Regions from separate parts of the Weizmannia sp. FSL W8-0401 genome, predicted to be linked through region 2. Evidence: a T-box and tRNA genes for the amino acid it is inferred to sense, from the RefSeq annotation. Region 2 holds a T-box; the other holds one or more tRNA genes.
What was found. The T-box of region 2 lies ahead of ileS (isoleucine--tRNA ligase). A T-box ahead of a tRNA ligase gene usually reads a tRNA of that ligase, here a tRNA-Ile.

Region 1: it has a tRNA-Ile gene. The T-box ahead of ileS (isoleucine--tRNA ligase) is inferred to sense a tRNA for this amino acid. The anticodon was not compared.

The regions. Positions count from the first base shown of each region.
Region 1 is NZ_JBBPAG010000001.1:7,878-15,078, forward strand. It holds gene gyrA (DNA gyrase subunit A) at 1-1,247, shown strand, start outside; gene NSU00_RS00040 (HD-GYP domain-containing protein) at 1,335-2,405, shown strand; rRNA gene NSU00_RS00045 (16S ribosomal RNA) at 2,782-4,335, shown strand; tRNA gene NSU00_RS00050 (tRNA-Ile) at 4,438-4,514, shown strand; tRNA gene NSU00_RS00055 (tRNA-Ala) at 4,528-4,600, shown strand; rRNA gene NSU00_RS00060 (23S ribosomal RNA) at 4,689-7,201, shown strand, end outside.
Region 2 is NZ_JBBPAG010000001.1:1,171,448-1,178,648, forward strand. It holds gene pgeF (peptidoglycan editing factor PgeF) at 192-1,016, shown strand; gene NSU00_RS05500 (YggS family pyridoxal phosphate-dependent enzyme) at 1,013-1,690, shown strand; gene NSU00_RS05505 (cell division protein SepF) at 1,717-2,166, shown strand; gene NSU00_RS05510 (YggT family protein) at 2,172-2,444, shown strand; gene NSU00_RS05515 (YlmH family RNA-binding protein) at 2,505-3,281, shown strand; gene NSU00_RS05520 (DivIVA domain-containing protein) at 3,389-3,904, shown strand; T-box leader at 3,954-4,174, shown strand; gene ileS (isoleucine--tRNA ligase) at 4,268-7,036, shown strand.

The DNA.
Region 1 (7,201 bases), 1.2 Mb from region 2:
TAATGGAGCAATTTTCCCTGTCCGAAAAGCAGGCACAGGCAATTCTCGATATGCGGCTGCAACGTTTGACCGGGCTGGAACGCGAAAAAATTGAAGAAGAATACCGGGGCTTGATCCAACTGATTGCAGAACTGAAAGCCGTTTTGGCAGATGAAGAAAAAGTGCTTGAAATCATCCGAGAAGAGCTGCTCGAAATTAAAGAACGGTTTAATGATGAACGGCGCACGGAAATTATAGCAGCAAGCGTTGATCAGATTGAGGACGAGGATTTGATCCCGCAGGAAAGCATCGCCATCACCCTGACCCATAACGGCTATATCAAACGCCTGCCGATTTCGACGTACCGGAGTCAGAAACGCGGCGGCCGCGGCGTGCAGGGGATGAGCACGAATGAAAACGATTTTGTTGAACATCTCTTAACGACATCAACACATGATACGATCCTTTTCTTCACAAATAAAGGAAAAGTCTATAAGAAGAAAGGATACGAAATCCCGGAATACGGCAGAACGGCAAAAGGCATTCCGATTGTCAACCTGCTTGAAATTGACAGGGATGAATGGATCAATACGATGATCCGTGTGGAAGATTTCGTAGAAGACTGGTTTTTATTTTTTACCACAAAAAAAGGCATTTCAAAACGCACGCCTGTAACTGAATTTGCCAATATCCGGACGAACGGCCTGATTGCCATTCATCTGAAAGAAGAAGATGAGCTGATTTCCGTAAAACTGACGGACGGCCATAAAGAAATCATTATCGGTACGAAGAACGGCATGCTGATCAGATTTCCCGAAACGGATGTCCGTTCAATGGGAAGGTCGGCAACAGGGGTAAAAGGCATTACCTTAAGCGGCGATGATGAAGTGGTCGGCATGGAGATTCTGGAAGAAAACGATGATGTGCTTATTGTGACCAAAAACGGCTATGGAAAACGGACAAAGGGAAGCGAGTACCGTATCCAGAGCCGGGGCGGAAAAGGTTTGAAAACCTGCAATATCACAAGCAAGAACGGTCCGCTTATTGCTGTGAAGACGGTAACGGGAGAAGAAGATGTCATGCTCATTACAGCGGGCGGCGTGCTGATCCGGATGGCTGTCGGGGATATTTCAGTGCTCGGCAGAAATACAATGGGCGTCAAACTGATCCGTCTTGGTGACGAAGAATATGTTGCCACAGTCGCAAAAGTGGAAAAAGATGAAGAAGAAAATCATGCTGATCTGGTGGAAGAAACCGGAGAGGAATAAGAAATCTCGGGAAGCATTGCACACAATGCTTCTTTTTTTTGATAAAATATGGGCAGCACAGTTGCTTGTTGACGGAGGGAGAAAAGCTTGAAGATAAAAGTATGCGATCTCGTCCCCGGCTATATTTTGGCCAAGGATGTCATGGGGAAAACGGCCCGCCCCATTATGCCGAAAGGAACCCTTTTAACGCAGAAAATGATCAATGTCCTGAAAGAGTTCGGGATAGAAGAAGTGGATGCGGGCCGTTACAATAGCCGCAAAGAGGCGGAAGAAGGCGTGAAGGAAGAAAACCAGGAAATGGCAACAGTGCCTGAAGCATTCCGGGAGCGGTATACGTCTGCAGTTGGCAGCTACAAGAAAATGTTCCAAAGCTGGCAGTCCGGTTCCAAAGTCAGTGTAGGCGCAGTAAGGGATTTTTTTATTCCGCTTTTTGAATTTATTGAACAGGATCCCGGGAAAATCCGCATTATTCATCAATATGCAACAAAAGAGGAATATATCTATCACCATGCCATCTCGGTCGGGCTGTTAAGCGGCGCAATCGCCCAAAAACTGCAGCTCGGGAAGGGGACCTGTTACCAGGCCGCATTGGCGGGTTGCCTCGCGGATGCTGGCATGGCAAAAGTCCCTGCGCATTTGCTTAGAAAATCAGCCTCCTTAACAAAAGAAGAATACGAAGAAATCAGGAACCATCCGGTATACGGTCTGAAAATGGTCCAGCACTCGCCCCTTTTGAAATCCGAAACGAAACTTGCGATTTTACAGCATCATGAACGTCTTGACAAAAGCGGCTATCCATTTGGCGAAAAACCGGACAGAATCCCGATCCTGTCAAGAATTGTTGCCGTAGCGGATGTATACCATGCCATCGTGTGCGACCATATTTATAAAAAGAAGAAAATCCCGTTTCAAGCCATTGAAGAGCTGCTGGAGGACCACTTCGGGGAGTTCGATATCGCTGTGATCCATGCATTGATCCCCCTTGTTGCCCATTTAACGATTGGATCAAAGGTCTTTTTATCCAACCATGAGGAAGCAGAAGTGCTTTACATTAAACCGTCCGCTCCCATTAAACCGCTTGTAAAAATTTTAAGCAGCAATGAAATGGTTGATTTGGAAAGCCGGCCTGATTTGTTTATTACAGAATTAATCCGGTAATGTTTGCAGCAGAAACCGGACTTTTGTTGCAGGAAAATAGAAGCTTTATTATCTTATCGTTCTGATAAACAACTCGTGTTCATGCCGCATTCATTGCCGCACCGGCGCAAGAATGAAAACCAGCCGGCTCATATTTTCGGGTGGATTTTGTTCATTGGACAGAGAATGTTGCACAAACCGAAAAAAACACTTGCGATTTACTGCATAACGAGTATAATAGAAATTGTGCTTTTTATGGTTGCTTGTTGATTTGCTTTTTTTGTTGACACAAGCTGCCGGATATGTTATGATATAAAAGTCGTCACAAGATGTGATTGTTCCTTGAAAACTGGACAAAACGAAACGTCAAATTCTTTTTGAGCTTTTATCAAACATCTTTACTGAGAGTTTGATCCTGGCTCAGGACGAACGCTGGCGGCGTGCCTAATACATGCAAGTCGTGCGGACCTTTTAAAAGCTTGCTTTTAAAAGGTTAGCGGCGGACGGGTGAGTAACACGTGGGCAACCTGCCTGTAAGACTGGGATAACGCCGGGAAACCGGGGCTAATACCAGATAGTTTTTTTCTCCGCATGGAGGAAAAAGGAAAGGCGGCTTCGGCTGCCACTTACAGATGGGCCCGCGGCGCATTAGCTAGTTGGCGGGGTAACGGCCCACCAAGGCAACGATGCGTAGCCGACCTGAGAGGGTGATCGGCCACATTGGGACTGAGACACGGCCCAAACTCCTACGGGAGGCAGCAGTAGGGAATCTTCCGCAATGGACGAAAGTCTGACGGAGCAACGCCGCGTGAGTGAAGAAGGCCTTCGGGTCGTAAAACTCTGTTGCCGGGGAAGAACAAGTGCCGTTCGAACAGGGCGGCGCCTTGACGGTACCCGGCCAGAAAGCCACGGCTAACTACGTGCCAGCAGCCGCGGTAATACGTAGGTGGCAAGCGTTGTCCGGAATTATTGGGCGTAAAGCGCGCGCAGGCGGCTTCTTAAGTCTGATGTGAAATCTTGCGGCTCAACCGCAAGCGGTCATTGGAAACTGGGAGGCTTGAGTGCAGAAGAGGAGAGTGGAATTCCACGTGTAGCGGTGAAATGCGTAGAGATGTGGAGGAACACCAGTGGCGAAGGCGGCTCTCTGGTCTGTAACTGACGCTGAGGCGCGAAAGCGTGGGGAGCAAACAGGATTAGATACCCTGGTAGTCCACGCCGTAAACGATGAGTGCTAAGTGTTAGAGGGTTTCCGCCCTTTAGTGCTGCAGCTAACGCATTAAGCACTCCGCCTGGGGAGTACGGCCGCAAGGCTGAAACTCAAAGGAATTGACGGGGGCCCGCACAAGCGGTGGAGCATGTGGTTTAATTCGAAGCAACGCGAAGAACCTTACCAGGTCTTGACATCCTCTGACCTCCCTGGAGACAGGGCCTTCCCCTTCGGGGGACAGAGTGACAGGTGGTGCATGGTTGTCGTCAGCTCGTGTCGTGAGATGTTGGGTTAAGTCCCGCAACGAGCGCAACCCTTGACCTTAGTTGCCAGCATTGAGTTGGGCACTCTAAGGTGACTGCCGGTGACAAACCGGAGGAAGGTGGGGATGACGTCAAATCATCATGCCCCTTATGACCTGGGCTACACACGTGCTACAATGGATGGTACAAAGGGCTGCGAGACCGCGAGGTTAAGCCAATCCCAGAAAACCATTCCCAGTTCGGATTGCAGGCTGCAACCCGCCTGCATGAAGCCGGAATCGCTAGTAATCGCGGATCAGCATGCCGCGGTGAATACGTTCCCGGGCCTTGTACACACCGCCCGTCACACCACGAGAGTTTGTAACACCCGAAGTCGGTGAGGTAACCTTTACGGAGCCAGCCGCCGAAGGTGGGACAGATGATTGGGGTGAAGTCGTAACAAGGTAGCCGTATCGGAAGGTGCGGCTGGATCACCTCCTTTCTAAGGAATAAAAGGAAAACTTCGTTTTCCAAAATCAAGTTTGGCGTTTCCGTTTTGTCCAGTTTTGAAGGTTCAATCCTTCCTTATATTTCCTTTCATTAAGGGCCTGTAGCTCAGCTGGTTAGAGCGCACGCCTGATAAGCGTGAGGTCGATGGTTCAAGTCCATTCAGGCCCACCATTCCTTAATGATCGGGGCCTTAGCTCAGCTGGGAGAGCGCCTGCTTTGCACGCAGGAGGTCAGCGGTTCGATCCCGCTAGGCTCCACCTTTATAAACGTGTTCTTTGAAAACCGGATAGGAGAAATAAACCAAGTAAACCGAGAATCGCTTATTTTTGGATTTAAACCTTTTATGGTTAAGTTAGAAAGGGCGCACGGCGGATGCCTTGGCACTAGGAGCCGATGAAGGACGGTACAAACACCGATATGCTCCGGGGAGCTGTACGTAAGCTTTGATCCGGAGATTTCCGAATGGGGAAACCCCCTGTCTTTAATCGGACAGGATTCCTGCCTGAATCCATAGGGCAGGAAGGGCACACCCGGGGAACTGAAACATCTCAGTACCCGGAGGAAGAGAAAGCAATTGCGATTTCCCAAGTAGCGGCGAGCGAACAGGAAACAGCCCAAACCGGAAGGCTTGCCTTCCGGGGTTGTAGGACACTCATATGGGAGTTACAAAAGAACGGGGTAAGTGAAGCGGCCTGGAAAGGCCTGCCGGAGAAGGTAAAAGCCCTGTAACTGAAACTTCGTTCTCTCCCGAGTGGATCCTGAGTACGGCGGGACACGAGGAATCCCGCCGGAATCCGGGAGGACCATCTCCCAAGGCTAAATACTCCCTAGTGACCGATAGTGAACCAGTACCGTGAGGGAAAGGTGAAAAGCACCCCGGGAGGGGAGTGAAAGAGATCCTGAAACCGTGTGCCTACAAGTAGTCAGAGCCCGTTAACGGGTGATGGCGTGCCTTTTGTAGAATGAACCGGCGAGTTACGGTCTCATGCAAGGTTAAGCTGAAGAAGCGGAGCCGCAGCGAAAGCGAGTCTGAACAGGGCGAAAGAGTATGAGGCCGCAGACCCGAAACCAGGTGATCTACCCATGTCCAGGGTGAAGGCAAGGTAACACTTGCTGGAGGCCCGAACCCACGCACGTTGAAAAGTGCGGGGATGAGGTGTGGGTAGCGGAGAAATTCCAATCGAACTTGGAGATAGCTGGTTCTCTCCGAAATAGCTTTAGGGCTAGCCTCAAGCGGAGAGTTTTGGAGGTAGAGCACTGTTTGGACGAGGGGCCCTCATCGGGTTACCGAATTCAGACAAACTCCGAATGCCAAAAACTTATGCTTGGGAGTCAGACTGTGAGTGATAAGATCCATGGTCGAAAGGGAAACAGCCCAGACCGCCAGCTAAGGTCCCAAAGTATACGTTAAGTGGAAAAGGATGTGGCGTTGCTTAGACAACCAGGATGTTGGCTTAGAAGCAGCCATCATTCAAAGAGTGCGTAATAGCTCACTGGTCGAGTGACGCTGCGCCGAAAATGTACCGGGGCTAAACGTATCACCGAAGCTGCGGATGGACACCGTTTGGTGTCCGTGGTAGGAGAGCGTTCTAAGGGCGTTGAAGCCGGACCGGAAGGACCGGTGGAGCGCTTAGAAGTGAGAATGCCGGTATGAGTAGCGAAAGAAGGGTGAGAATCCCTTCCACCGAATGCCTAAGGTTTCCTGAGGAAGGCTCGTCCGCTCAGGGTTAGTCGGGGCCTAAGCCGAGGCCGAAAGGCGTAGGCGATGGACAACAGGTTGATATTCCTGTACCGCCTCTTCACCGTTTGAACGATGGGGGGACGCAGGAGGATAGGGCAAGCGCGACACTGGTTGATCGCGTCCAAGCAGTTAGGCCGGTGCGGAGGCAAATCCTTCGCGCCAAGGCGGAGCTGTGATGGCGAGGGAAATTAAAGTACCGAAGTTCCTGATTCCACACTGCCAAGAAAAGCCTCTAGTGAGGTGAAAGGCGCCCGTACCGCAAACCGACACAGGTAGGCGAGGAGAGAATCCTAAGGTGAGCGAGAGAACTCTCGTTAAGGAACTCGGCAAAATGACCCCGTAACTTCGGGAGAAGGGGTGCTTTTTGGGGTGTATGCCCCGGGAAGCCGCAGTGAATAGGCCCAGGCGACTGTTTAGCAAAAACACAGGTCTCTGCGAAGCCGCAAGGCGAAGTATAGGGGCTGACACCTGCCCGGTGCTGGAAGGTTAAGGAGAGGGGTTAGCCGCAAGGCGAAGCTCTGAACTGAAGCCCCAGTAAACGGCGGCCGTAACTATAACGGTCCTAAGGTAGCGAAATTCCTTGTCAGGTAAGTTCTGACCCGCACGAAAGGTGTAACGATCTGGGCACTGTCTCAACGAGAGACTCGGTGAAATTATAGTACCTGTGAAGATGCAGGTTACCCGCGACAGGACGGAAAGACCCCATGGAGCTTTACTGCAGCCTGATATTGAATTTTGGTACAGCTTGTACAGGATAGGTAGGAGCCTTGGAAACCGGAGCGCCAGCTTCGGCGGAGGCATCGGTGGGATACTACCCTGGCTGTATTGAAATTCTAACCCGCACCCCTTACCGGGGTGGGAGACAGTGTCAGGCAGGCAGTTTGACTGGGGCGGTCGCCTCCTAAAAGGTAACGGAGGCGCCCAAAGGTTCCCTCAGAATGGTTGGAAATCATTCGCAGAGTGTAAAGGCATAAGGGAGCTTGACTGCGAGACTTACAAGTCGGGCAGGGACGAAAGTCGGGCTTAGTGATCCGGTGGTTCCGCATGGAAGGGCCATCGCTCAACGGATAAAAGCTACCCTGGGGATAACAGGCTGATCTCCCCCAAGAGTCCACAT
Region 2 (7,201 bases):
TCGTTACAAACCCGTTACATCCGGGAAATTTCCGGATGATACCCGTTTTTAAGCTAAAAAGTAGAGAATTTTGATGAAATTTGCTATAAATAAAATCAGTACGGAAAAAAACGCATTCAATGCGAAAATGTATAGAAGACGCATGGATAAAAAGGTATAATAGTACAAAAGAGAAACCGGGTGAGGGTGTGATGAGAGAACCGTTTGTAAAAACACAGGCATTGTATTATGCTGTCGGCGCCTGGCAAAAAAACGGGATATGTGCCGGATTTACAGTGAAAAACGGCGGCACAAGCATAAATTTTCCCGGCAGTTTAAACCTTGCTTTCCATGTGGACGACGATCCTGAATCGGTCAGGAAAAACCGGGAGATCGTTGCAAGTGCAACCGGATTCCCTTTATCAAACTGGATCGGCGCCGAACAGACGCACGAAGACCATGTTGAACGAGTTACGCGCAAAGATGCCGGCAAGGGGGCGGCTGAATACCGTTCCTCTTTTCCGCATACGGACGGATTGTACACCGATGAAAAAGAAATCTTGCTTGTGCTGGCGTTTGCGGACTGTGTGCCGGTTTTCTTTTTCGCATCGAAGTACGGCCGCGTCGGGATCGCACATGCCGGGTGGAAAGGAACCACCCGCGGGATTGCGGCTAAAATGGTTGAAAAATGGGTAAAGGATGGGGTGCCGCTTGATGAAATAGAAGCCGTCATCGGACCGTCCATTTGCGGCAAGTGCTATCTTGTCGATGACCGTGTCATCCAGGCTGTCCGCCCCTGGACCGGCAAAGGAGAAAAATTGCCGTACGTGGAAAAATCACCCGGCCAGTATGCGCTCGATTTAAAGCAGTTAAATAAAATCATATTACAGCAGGCAGGCATTCCGGAAAGCCGGATCGCAGTCAGCAGCCTGTGCACAAGTTGTTGTGAAGAAGACTTTTTTTCGCACCGGCGTGATCACGGCTCTGCCGGGAGAATGCTTGGCTTTATTGGTATAAAAGGAGCACCGGAGAGATGAAAGTATCGGAAAACCTCGCGCACATCAACGAAAAAATTGAAAAAGCGTGCCAAAGGGCAGGAAGAAGCCGCGGGGATGTGGAAATCATTGCAGTAACGAAATATGTCACAACAGAAAGGGCAAAAGAGGCACTGGAAGCAGGCATTCGGCATCTTGGCGAGAACCGAGACGACGGCCTTCTGGCAAAATACGAGGCGCTCGGAAACCGCCCCGTCTGGCATTTTATCGGGACGCTGCAGACAAGAAAAGTTAAAAACATTATTGATAAAGTCAGCTACATACACTCTTTGGACCGACTGAGCCTTGCGGAGGAAATCGAAAAAAGGGCGGCAAAATTGGATAAAGAAATCAAATGCTTTATTCAGGTGAATGTTTCCGGGGAAGAATCGAAACACGGGATGGCGCCCGGGCAAGTGGTTGATTTTGTCCGTAAACTGAAGGATTTTCCGCATATTTGCGTTGCGGGCTTGATGACGATGGCGCCGCTTACGGAAGATCAGGACGTCATCCGGCGCACATTCCGCGGGCTGAAAACTTTGCAGCGGGATATTGAATCGCTGCATTTGGATTACGCTCCGTGCCGTGAATTGTCGATGGGAATGTCCAATGACTTTGAAATTGCAGTAGAAGAAGGGGCGACTTTTGTCAGAATCGGCACTGCGCTTGTCGGATAAGGGAAAACAAACGGAGGTGTAATGGAATGGGACTGAAAACGAAATTTAAGTCATTCTTTTTGCTTGATGATGAATACGAAGACCAGGAAGAAGAAATGATGGAAAAAGAGTATGAAGAACCCGAGCAGCCCGCTGAGAAACCGGTCCGGCATGCGCGGCAAAATGTGGTCAGCCTGCAAAGCGTCCAAAAGTCTTCAAAAGTCATTCTGGTGGAACCGCGGGTTTATGCCGATGCACAGGAAATTGCCGACCATTTGAAAAACCGGCGCGCGGTGGTCGTCAATTTGCAAAGCATGCCGCATGACCAGGCGAAGCGGATTGTCGATTTTCTGAGCGGGACGGTGTACGCCATTGCAGGCGATATCCAGAGAGTCGGCAGCAATATTTTTCTTTGTACGCCGGATAACGTGGAAGTTTCCGGAAAAATTTCTGAATTCCTGCAGGGGCAGGAATATGACGATACGAGGTGGCCATAAACCGGATGGATCCAATTTTAGTCTCAATTTTAAACATCATTCTGCTTCTCATGAGAATTTACTCTTACATTCTCCTGATTTATATCTTTATGTCGTGGTTTAATCTCAGGGACACCGACATCGGGCGTTTGTTTGCGCGCGTTTCGGAACCTTATCTTGACCCTTTCCGCAGAATCATTCCGCCGATCGGCATGATTGATATTTCTCCGATCGTCGCTTTTTTTGTCCTGGATTTGGCAAGAGCCGGCATTGCGCAAATTTTTTCTTGGTTCATGTAAAAAAGCCATTTTCAGAAAAAGGGACTGTGCAGTTCCTTTTTTTAAAAGGAGCAAAGACAAATGGATTCGATTTACCAGCATTTCCGGCCGGATGAAAAGGAATTTATTGACCAGGTGCTGGCCTGGAAACAATACGTGGAAGATGCGTATGCCCCTGAACTGACGGATTTTTTGGATCCGCGGATGCAGCAGATTGTCAACACGGTGACCGGAAATCACGGCGCGGTCTCCGTCCGGGCTTTTGGCGGATACAAAGAGAGCGAGCGGAAAAGAATACTGCTTTTTCCTGACTATTTTTCTCCGGATGAGGACGACTTCCATCTTGCCTTATTCGAAGTACATTACCCTGCCAAATTTGTTTCCTTTGAACATAAACATGTGCTTGGTTCGCTGATGGCGCTCGGCCTGAAACGCGAAAAATTCGGGGATATTTTAATCGGGGAAGGGCGCATTCAGTTTTTCGCTGCGGCCGAACTTGCGGACTTTATTCAAATGGAATTCCGGCAGATCGGAAAAACGCCGGTCACCCTTACGAAAATGCAGTTGGATCAGGCCATCCGGCAGCAACAACACTGGCTTGAAAAACAGGCCACCGTCAGTTCGCTCCGCCTTGACGCGATTTTGTCCGCCGTTTATAACATTTCAAGGCAGAAAACGCGGATGCTGATTGAGCACGGGCTTGTGAAAGTGAACTGGAAAACAGTGGAAGACCCGTCATTCCAGTGCGGGGAAGGCGATACTTTTTCAACCAGGGGATACGGGAGAAGCCGGCTCATCCGGGTGGAAGGCAAAACGAAGAAAGAAAAATGGCGAATGGTGGCAGGGATTTTAAAATAATTTGATTGATTAGCAGGATTTTCCCAAAAAATCGTCGAATTCCATTATAATATAAAAAAGAAGGGGAATCTTGCAATCGAAAGTCAAATTGAACAGGAGGTGGCCACATGCCTTTAACGCCTTTAGATATACATAATAAGGAGTTCAGCAAAGGGTTTCGCGGCTATGATGAAGATGAAGTAAATGAATTCCTTGACCAGCTGATAAAAGATTATGAAATGCTGATCCGCGAAAAGAAAAACCTGGAAGATAAAGTGGCGTCGTTAAACGAACGGCTGAGCCATTTTACTTCCATTGAGGAAACTTTAAATAAATCGATTGTTGTTGCCCAGGAAGCGGCGGAAGAAGTAAAGGGCAATGCCCAGAAAGAAGCGAAGCTGATCATCCGCGAGGCGGAAAAAAATGCAGACCGGATTGTCAATGAAGCCCTTTCGAAAGCAAGGAAAATTGCGCTCGAAATCGAAGAGCTGAAAAAACAGTCGAAAGTCTTCCGGACGCGCTTTAAAATGCTGATTGAGGCGCAGCTTGACCTGATTGATAGCGATGACTGGGAAAAGCTGATGGAATTTGAAGTCGATACTACGGAGTTTGAACTGGAAGAAGAAGAAGCAAATCAAACTTGACGAATCCGAAAACGGTCCACTATAATAGAGTACATTCAATACTGTATACGAAAAAACGATGACAGGGCAGTAGGGTTGTGAAAGCTTTCCAAGCGAACCGGGGACAGTGCGAGCCCGGCAAAGCGCGCAACCTGAACATCCCCCTTGAGTTCTTGCCTTGAACGCCGAAAAGGCCAGTAGAGTTAAGCGGGACCTTCCACGTTACGGATGTCGAGCGGGCATATTGGATGCCTACTAGGGTGGTACCGCGGGAACCTTCTCGTCCCTATTTTGGGGATGGGAAGGTTTTTTTATTGGATTTTTGGCAAGGCTGAACATAACGAAAAATTCAAAATACAATATGCAAAAGGCAGGAGGATCAGCATGGATTACAAAGATACACTTTTAATGCCGAAAACGGATTTTCCGATGCGTGGAAATTTGCCGAAAAAAGAACCGAAAATCCAGGCAAAATGGGAAGAAATGGATATTTATCATAAGGTGATGAAACGCACGGAAGGAAGGCCGCTGTTTGTGCTCCACGACGGGCCTCCGTATGCAAACGGCGATCTCCATATGGGCCACGCCCTGAATAAAACATTGAAAGACATCATCAACCGGTTCAAATCGATGACGGGTTACCATGCCCCTTATGTACCGGGCTGGGATACGCACGGGCTACCTATTGAGCAGGAACTGACAAAAAAAGGCGTAGACCGGAAATCAATGTCGGTTGCCGAATTCAGGAAACTGTGCGAAAAATATGCCCATGAGCAAATCGATCGCCAGCGGACAGCGTTTAAACGGCTCGGCGTGCGCGGCGACTGGGAAAATCCGTATTTAACGCTCCGGCCCGCATATGAAGCCGAGCAAATCAAAGTATTCGGGGAAATGGCGAAAAAAGGCTATATTTACAAAGGCCTGAAGCCGGTATACTGGTCCCCTTCCAGCGAATCCGCGCTTGCGGATGCAGAAATTGAGTACAAAGACATTAAATCGCCATCGATTTATGTTGCGTTCGACGTAAAAGACGGAAAAGGCGTGCTTGACACGGACACAAAAATTGTCATCTGGACGACGACCCCTTGGACCATTCCGTCAAACCTCGGCATTGCCGTCAATCCGGAGATCAACTATGTGGTCGTAAAAACGGACGGCAACAAATATCTGGTTGCCGAAGCCCTGCTTGAAGAAGTAAGCAGCGTTTTGGAATGGGAAAACGCGGAAGTCGTTCAAACGGTTCCGGGGAAAAAGCTGGAGTACATTGTTGCAAAACATCCGCTGTACGGTCGCGATTCGCTCGTTATGCTCGGAGACCACGTCACAACCGACAGCGGGACCGGCTGCGTCCACACCTCACCTGGACACGGGGAAGATGACTTTCTCATCGGCAAAAAATACGGGCTTGATGTGATTTGTGCTGTAGATGACAAAGGCATGATGACAAAAGACGCGCCCGGTTTTGAAGGGCTGTTTTACGACAAAGCCAACAAACCGATCTGTGAAGCACTGGATCAGGCAGGTGCGCTTTTGAAACTGAAGTTTTTAACGCACTCGTACCCGCATGACTGGCGGACGAAAAAACCGGTAATTTTCCGGGCAACATCGCAATGGTTCGCATCGGTTGACATGTTCCGCGATGACATTTTGAAAGCCGTTGAAGAGGTCAACTGGACGCCTGTTTGGGGCGAACTCCGGATGCATAACATGATCCGCGACCGCGGCGACTGGTGCATCTCCCGCCAGCGTGCATGGGGCGTGCCGATCCCTGTTTTTTACGCGGAAAACGGCGAAGCGATCATCACGGAAGAAACCATCCGGCATGTGTCCGACCTGTTCCGCAAACACGGATCAAACGTCTGGTTTGAACGGGAAGCGAAAGACCTGCTTCCGGAAGGCTTTACGCACCCGGCGAGCCCGAACGGTGTATTTAAAAAAGAAACGGATATTATGGACGTCTGGTTCGATTCCGGTTCTTCCCATCAGGGCGTGCTGGCTGCACAAGAAGGCTTGAAACGGCCGGCTGATTTGTACCTTGAAGGTTCCGACCAGTACCGCGGCTGGTTTAACTCGTCGCTCATTACCAGTGTGGCGGTAACAGGGCGCGCCCCGTACGACGGCGTTTTAAGCCACGGGTTTGTGCTGGACGGCGAAGGCCGGAAGATGAGCAAATCGCTCGGCAATACGATTTTGCCTGGCAAAGTGGTTGAACAGCTGGGGGCTGACATCATCCGCTTGTGGGTCGCTTCCGTTGACTATCAGGCAGATGTCCGGGTTTCCAATGAAATTTTAAAACAAGTGTCCGAAGTCTACCGGAAAATCCGAAATACGTTCCGGTTTATGCTGGGCAATCTGAACGACTTCGACCCGGCCCGGCACCAAGTTGCCTATGAAGAGTTGCGCGAGGTCGACCGGTTTATGCTTGTCAAATTGAACAAGCTTGTAAAAGAAGTGCGGGAAGCTTATGAACGGTACGAGTTTGCCACGATTTACCATGCGGTGAACAATTTCTGCGCCACAGACCTCAGTTCGTTCTATATGGATTTTGCAAAAGACGTGCTGTACATCGAACTTGCAGACAATCCGGAACGCCGTGCGATGCAAACCGTTTTGTATGAATGCCTTGTTGCCTTAACCAAGCTGTTGTCGCCGATTTTGCCGCATACAGCTGATGAAGTCTGGCAGTATATTCCGGGTGTCGCGGAAGAAAGCGTCCAGCTGACCGATATGCCGGAATATGTGGATTTGCCGGATGCTAGTGCGCTTGAAGAAAAATGGAATGCGTTTATGGCGCTCCGGGGAGACGTTTTAAAAGCATTGGAAGAAGCGCGAAATGCAAAAGTAATCGGGAAATCGCTGACGGCAAAAGTAACCTTGTATGTGAATGAGGAGACGAAAGCACTGCTTGACAGCATTTCGGAAAGCAAAAAGCAATTGTTCATTGTATCGGGATTTGAAGTGGCAGGCGCCATTGAAGACGCGCCGGAAAATGCGCTGAAGCTTGAACACGCGGCTATTGTCGTCGAAAAAGCGGAAGGCGAAACATGCGAACGGTGCTGGGTTGTAACGCCGGAAGTCGGCCTGGACCATGACCATCCGACGCTCTGCCCGCGCTGTGCACAAGTTGTGAAAACATTGATGCGGGAAGTGTGAAGCTTTAAGCCGGGGCTTGCATGAAGACATGCAGCGCCGGCTTTTTTAAGGCCATTGCCGGCGCTGGATTTTTAACTGGCAAAAACCGTTTGCCGCTGCATGATTTTGTTACTTTTAGAAATCGTTTTCCCGCAAACAAGCCTTGCCTGCGGGAATGCTAAAACC